One region of the Pseudomonas sp. MBLB4123 genome, then DNA from elsewhere that is predicted to be linked to it. Evidence: predicted binding sites of a transcription regulator. Region 1 holds the regulator's gene; each other region holds the start of a gene.

Region 1 (2,260 bases):
GCCGCGCCCGCGCCGGCATCGGCTACCTGCCGCAGGAGGCCTCGATCTTCCGCAAGCTCAGCGTGGCCGACAACATCATGGCCATCCTCGAGACGCGCAAGGAGCTCGATCGCGCCGCGCGGCGCCAGGAGCTGGAAAGCCTGCTGCAGGAATTCCACATCAGCCATATCCGCGACAACCTCGGCATGAGCCTGTCCGGCGGCGAACGCCGCCGCGTGGAGATCGCCCGCGCCCTGGCCACCGCCCCCAAGTTCATCCTGCTCGACGAGCCCTTCGCCGGGGTCGACCCGATCTCGGTCGGCGATATCAAGCAGATCATCCACCACCTCAAGTCCAAGGGCATCGGCGTACTGATCACCGACCACAACGTCCGCGAGACCCTGGACATCTGCGAAACGGCCTACATTGTCAACGACGGTCAGCTGATCGCCGAAGGCAACGCCGACGCCATCCTGGCCAACCAGATGGTCAAAGAAGTCTACCTGGGCCACGAGTTCCGCCTGTAACAGCGGCTTTTCTCGACCGAACAGCAGCTAGCGCTAGGCAAACCACTCGAGACCGGGCATATAATTTGCTTTCCTTGTGGCGCCTCGGCGCCCTGTAGTGGATCGCGCACAGACGCCGGTATAGAAGGTCTGCAATGAAACCATCGCTAGTCCTGAAAATGGGCCAGCAGCTGACGATGACCCCGCAGCTGCAACAGGCCATTCGCCTACTTCAACTGTCTACCCTGGATCTGCAGCAGGAGATCCAAGAGGCCCTGGAGTCCAATCCGATGCTCGAGCGCCAGGAAGACGGCGACGACTTCGACAACTCCGACCCCATGGCCGACGGCGCCGACACCCCATCCTCCGCCGACAAGCAAGAAGAGTCCTATCAGGAAGCCGGCTACCAGGACAGCACGCAGAGCGTGGACAACCTGGAGGACGGCGAGTGGAACGAGCGCATCCCCAACGAACTGCCGGTCGACACCGCCTGGGAGGACGTCTACCAGACCAGCGCCAGCAGCCTGCCGAGCAACGATGACGACGAGTGGGACTTCACCACCCGCACCTCCAGCGGCGAGAGCCTGCAGAGCCACCTGCTCTGGCAACTCAACCTGGCGCCGATGTCCGACAAGGACCGCCTGATCGCCACCACCCTGATCGACTGCATCAACGAGCAGGGCTACCTGGAAGAGAGCCTCGAGGAAGTGGTCGAGGCCTTCGACCCGGAGCTGGACATCGAGCTGGACGAAGTCGAGGCCGTGCTGCACCGCATCCAGCAATTCGAGCCGGCCGGCGTCGCCGCCCGCGACCTGCGCGAATGCCTGCTGCTGCAACTGCGCCAACTCCCCGCCAAGACCCCCTGGCTGAGCGAGGCCCAGCGCCTGGCAAGCGACTACCTCGACCTGCTCGGCAGCCGCGACTACAGCCAGCTGATGCGCCGCACCAAGCTCAAGGAAGACGAGCTGCGCCAGGTCATCGAACTGATCCAGAGCCTCAACCCGCGGCCCGGCTCGCAGATCCAGTCCGGCGAGCCGGAGTACGTGGTGCCCGACGTCATCGTCCGCAAGCACAACGAGCGCTGGCTGGTGGAGCTGAATCAGGAAGCCATGCCCCGCCTGCGGGTCAACCCGCAGTACGCCGGCTTCGTCAAACGCGCCGACTCCAGCGCCGACAACACCTTCATGCGCAACCAGTTGCAGGAGGCCCGCTGGTTCATCAAGAGCCTGCAGAGCCGCAACGAGACCCTGATGAAGGTCGCCACCCAGATCGTCGAACACCAGCGCGGCTTCCTCGACTACGGCGACGAGGCGATGAAGCCGCTGGTGCTGCACGACATCGCCGAAGCCGTGGGCATGCACGAGTCGACCATCTCGCGGGTCACCACGCAGAAATTCATGCACACCCCGCGCGGCATCTACGAACTGAAATACTTCTTCTCCAGCCACGTCAGCACCGCCGAAGGGGGCGAATGCTCATCCACCGCCATCCGCGCGATCATCAAGAAACTGGTGGCCGCGGAAAATGCAAAAAAGCCGTTGAGCGACAGCAAGATCGCTGGTTTACTGGAGGCACAGGGCATTCAAGTGGCCCGCCGCACGGTCGCCAAATACCGTGAGTCCCTCGGTATAGCGCCCTCCAGTGAGCGCAAGCGGTTGGTGTAAGGCGACACTCAAAGGAAGACCGATCAACAGACAGAACCCGACCCCAGCCAAGCCTCCCCCTAAACGGCCTTCGCAATCGGCCCGGGGAGACCCATGCCGGACTCGCTGTCG
Region 2 (2,260 bases), 1.2 Mb from region 1:
TCGAGCACGCCCCAGTCCCACATCAGCGCGCCGTCGCCGCCCCAGACCATATGCGCGATCGGCACGTAGACCAGGGTGAACCACACCGCCATGAACAGCAGCATGGCGGAGAACTTCATGCGTTCGGCGAAGGCGCCGACCATCAGCGCCGGAGTGATGATGGCGAAGGTCATCTGGAAGGTGATGAACACGCTTTCCGGTACGCTGGCGACCAGGCTGTCGAGGGTCAGGCCGGCGAGAAAGGCCTTGGACAGGCCGCCGACGAAGGAGTTGAAGTTGACCTCCCCCTGCACCATGCCGCTGGTGTCGAAGGCCAGGCTATAGCCGTACACCACCCAGAGCACGCTGATCAGGGCGCAGATGGCGAAGCACTGCATCAGCACCGACAGCACGTTCTTGGAGCGCACCATGCCGCCATAGAACAGCGCCAGGCCGGGAATGGTCATGAACAGCACGAGGACGGTCGCGACCAGCATCCAGGCCGTGTCGCCGCCGTTGAGGCTCGCCTCCTCGGCCATGGCGATGCCAGGAACGAGAGGCAAAAGGGCTCCGAGCCCTGCGAATCTTCGCAGAGTCATGGTTTAACTCCTGGGGCGTGGGGGTTCGAAGGGCGCTTAGATCGCGTCGGTATCGGTTTCGCCGGTACGGATGCGGATGGCCTGCTCCAGGTTGACCACGAAGATCTTGCCGTCACCGATCTTGCCGGTGTTGGCCGCCTTGGTGATGGCCTCGATCACCCGGTCCAGCTGGTCGTCGGCGATGGCCACGTCGATCTTCACCTTGGGCAGGAAGTCGACCACGTACTCGGCGCCGCGGTACAGCTCGGTATGCCCCTTCTGCCGACCGAAGCCCTTGACCTCGGTGACGGTAATGCCCTGCACGCCGATCTCCGACAGTGACTCGCGGACGTCGTCCAGCTTGAACGGCTTGATGATGGCAGTGACTAGCTTCATGTAACTCTCTCCCGTGTAGGTGGACTTGCCCCAGGAATTGCGAACCCGGCTCAAGTCTAAGCGCAGTGTCTGGCTTTTGTAATGCATCGGCGGCCGCGACTCGGCGGCTGTGGCTGCGACACTCGCCACGTGCTTCTGCTCAAGCACTCCTCCGCTTCGTCCGACGCACCGAAACCGCTTTGGTGCATGGGTCGAGAGGGATTAAGCAGAAATCTTGCCAGCTCATGGAAAACCGCTTTTTTTCAGGCAGTTAATGGCTGAAAGCACGGTTTTCCCGGATGTCGCCGCGAGGCAATTGCACGATAACGGTGCGCATGCCCGCCGAGCGATGCGCGAAAATCGTGCGCTATGCCGGCCATTGGCCAGGCCGACGTCCGCGCCCAGGGCACGTGCTACACTGCCGCCGTCTGTCAGTGGAACCACACCATGCTGCCTCCCAAAGCCTTTCTCGACGCCCTCGGCGCCCATGCCTCGCGCCTGTTCAACGGCGACACCCCGCTGCCCCGTAGCGAGTTCGAAGCCCAGTTCAAGGCCCTGCTGCAGAGCGGCTTCAGCAAGCTCGACCTGGTCAGCCGGGAAGAATTCGACAGCCAGATGACCGTGCTCGCCCGCACCCGCGCGCGCCTGGAGGCCCTGGAGGCCAAGGTCGCCGAACTGGAAGCCCGCCTCGCCACCGAGCCCGCGCCGCCCGCCGAGTAACGCGGGCGGCCGGCACGGCACGATCAAGGAGCGATCGATGTCCCTGGCCCTAGTCCACAGCCGCGCCCAAGTCGGCGTCGAGGCCCCCGCGGTCACGGTCGAGGCGCACCTGGCCAACGGCCTGCCGTCCCTGGCCCTGGTCGGCCTGCCGGAGACGGCTGTGAAGGAGAGCAAGGATCGGGTGCGCAGCGCCATCCTCAACTCGGCCTTCGAGTTCCCGCCCCGGCGCATCACCCTCAACCTGGCCCCGGCCGATCTGCCCAAGGACGGCGGGCGCTTCGACCTGGCCATCGCCCTGGGGATTCTCGCCGCCAGCGGCCAGGTCCCCGCCAGCGCGCTGGAGCGGCTCGAATGCCTCGGCGAGCTGGCCCTGTCCGGCGCGGTGCGCCCGGTGCAGGGCGTGTTGCCGGCCGCCCTGGCGGCCCGTGCCGCCGGCCGCAGCCTGGTGGTGCCCATGGCCAATGCCGAGGAAGCCAGCCTGGCCTCGGGACTCGAGGTGCTTGCCGTCGAGCACCTGCTGGAGCTGGCGGCCCACCTCAACGGCCAGGCGCCGCTCGCCCCCTACCAGGCCCAGGGCCTGCTGCGGCGGGTGCAGCCCTACCCGGACC
Region 3 (2,260 bases), 2.0 Mb from region 1:
AGCAGGTGGTGGATGCCATGACCACCAACGAAACCCTGTGGTTTCGCGACACCTATCCGTTCGAGGTGTTGAAGAATCGGGTGCTGCCCGAGATGATCAAGGCCAGCCCCGGGCAGCGCTTGCGCATCTGGTCGGCGGCCTGCTCGTCCGGTCAGGAGCCCTATTCCCTGTCGATGAGCATCGACGAGTTCGAGAAGACCAATATCGGTCAGCTCAAGGCCGGAGTGCAGATCGTGGCCACCGACCTGTCGCCGTCGATGCTGGCCAACTGCAAGTCCGGCGAATACGACAGCCTGGCGATGGGCCGTGGCCTGTCCCAGGAGCGCTTGCAGCGCTATTTCGATCCGGCCGGGCCGGGGCGCTGGGTGGTCAAGCCGGCCATCAAGAGCCGCGTCGAATTTCGCCCGCTTAACCTGCTGGACAGCTATGCCAGCCTCGGCAAATTCGACGTCGTGTTTTGCCGCAACGTGCTGATCTATTTCTCCGCCGAAGTGAAGAAGGACATCCTTGTGCGCATCCACGCCATGCTCAAGCCCGGTGGCTACCTGTTCCTCGGCGCCTCTGAGGCGCTCAACGGACTGCCGGAGCGTTATCAGATGGTGCAGTGCAGTCCGGGCATCATCTACAAGGCAAAATGAGCCAGTCGCCGCGGGCGGCTTGGGAAGAACGGGAGGCCAGTGGCCTCCCGTTTTTCGTTCGGCCGGCGGCAAATGGTCTGGGGAGGATTGCCGCTTTGCTTGCCAGAGGGCGGAAAGGCCTTGCCGCTTGGTTCGGAAGTTGGCCTGGAGATAACTACCAAGTGATTGAAATATAAGGAGTAAATTTTTTGGCACACACCTTGCTGTATGTCTGGCACGGACAACAGGTAAGCCAGACGGCAAGGGTTCCTGACCATGAGCATCAGCTTCGATAGTGCACTCGGCATCCATGAAAAAGCGCTCGGCTTTCGCGCCCAGCGTGCCGAGGTGCTGGCCAACAACATGGCCAACGCCGATACGCCCAACTACAAGGCGCGCGATCTGGACTTCGCCTCGGTACTGGCCGAGCAGAGTGCCAAGGTCCAGCGCGGCCCGGTCGGGCTGAGCCGCACCGACAGCCGGCATATCGCCGCCGAGGGGCTGAGCGCGGGCGATGCCGGGCTGGTCTACCGCTCGCCACTGCATGCCTCCATCGACCAGAACACCGTCGATTTGCAGGTCGAGCAGGCCAGCTACGCGGAAAACGCGGTGAACTTCCAGGCTAGCTTCACCTTCCTCAACAGCAAGTTCAAAGGGCTGATCAGCGCCCTGCGCGGCGATTAAAGGAGCCCGATGCCATGTCACTCGCCAGTGTCTTCAATATCGCCGGAACCGGCATGAGCGCCCAGAGCACTCGCCTGAATACCATCTCCAGCAACATCGCCAACGCCGAGACGGTGTCGTCGAGCATCGATCAGACCTATCGCGCGCGTCATCCGGTGTTCGCCACCGTCTTCCAGCAGGCCCAGGGCGGCGACCGCGGTTCCTTGTTCGCCGAGCAGGACCAGGCCGGCCAAGGCGTCCAGGTGCTGGGCATAGTCGAGGATCAGAGCGAGCTGGTACAGCGCTACGAGCCGAATCATCCGGCCGCCGATGAGAATGGCTATGTCTACTACCCCAACGTCAACGTGGTCGAGGAAATGGCCGACATGATCTCGGCCAGCCGGGCCTTCCAGACCAACGTGGAAATGATGAACACCGCCAAGCAGATGCTGCAGCGGGTACTGACCCTGGGCCAGTGAACCACCGGTGAGGAATGAAGGATGAGCAGCGTTAGTGGTGTCAGCTCTGCATTGGATCAGTACCAGATCAAGCAGGAGCCCAATAAGAGCAAGGAGCTTGGCAAGAATGAGTTTCTCAACCTGCTGGTGGCGCAATTGAATAACCAGAACCCGCTGGAGCCCCAGGGTAACGGCGAGTTCATCGCCCAGTTGGCCCAGTTCAGCCAGGTCGAGGGGATCGAGAAGCTCAATACCAGCATGAGCTCCCTGCTATCGGGCTACCAGTCGTCCCAGGCGCTGCAAGCCTCTTCCCTGGTCGGGCGCAAGGTCATAGTGCCGACCGACAAGGCGATGGTCGATACCAGCGAGAGCTTCAAGGCCAGCCTGGTGCTGCCGACCACCAGCAGCAATGTCTACGTCAACGTGTATGACAAATCCGGCTCCGTGGTGAACCGGATCAACCTGGGCGAACAGGCCGCCGGCAACGTCAGCTTCATCTGGGACGGCAAGGACGCCGGCGGC

What was found. Region 1 encodes sigma-54, which starts transcription at its own class of promoters, with help from an activator protein. Its sites were predicted from a motif close to ANTGGCATNNANNTTGCTNT; they were not measured.
Region 2: a site for sigma-54 is predicted at 1,156-1,175, ahead of glnK (P-II family nitrogen regulator). Genes of this name have one in related genera too.
Region 3: a site for sigma-54 is predicted at 826-845, ahead of flgB (flagellar basal body rod protein FlgB). Genes of this name have one in related genera too.

Annotation. Positions count from the first base shown of each region.
Region 1 covers NZ_CP196711.1:4,326,995-4,329,254, reverse strand. Annotated here, with positions in the region: gene lptB (LPS export ABC transporter ATP-binding protein) at 1-506, shown strand, start outside; gene ACSX1C_RS20065 (RNA polymerase factor sigma-54) at 641-2,149, shown strand.
Region 2 covers NZ_CP196711.1:3,153,020-3,155,279, forward strand. Annotated here, with positions in the region: gene ACSX1C_RS14585 (ammonium transporter) at 1-578, opposite strand, end outside; gene glnK (P-II family nitrogen regulator) at 615-953, opposite strand; gene ACSX1C_RS14595 (accessory factor UbiK family protein) at 1,380-1,652, shown strand; gene ACSX1C_RS14600 (YifB family Mg chelatase-like AAA ATPase) at 1,690-2,260, shown strand, end outside.
Region 3 covers NZ_CP196711.1:1,811,668-1,813,927, reverse strand. Annotated here, with positions in the region: gene cheR (protein-glutamate O-methyltransferase CheR) at 1-638, shown strand, start outside; gene flgB (flagellar basal body rod protein FlgB) at 894-1,301, shown strand; gene flgC (flagellar basal body rod protein FlgC) at 1,316-1,759, shown strand; gene flgD (flagellar hook assembly protein FlgD) at 1,781-2,260, shown strand, end outside.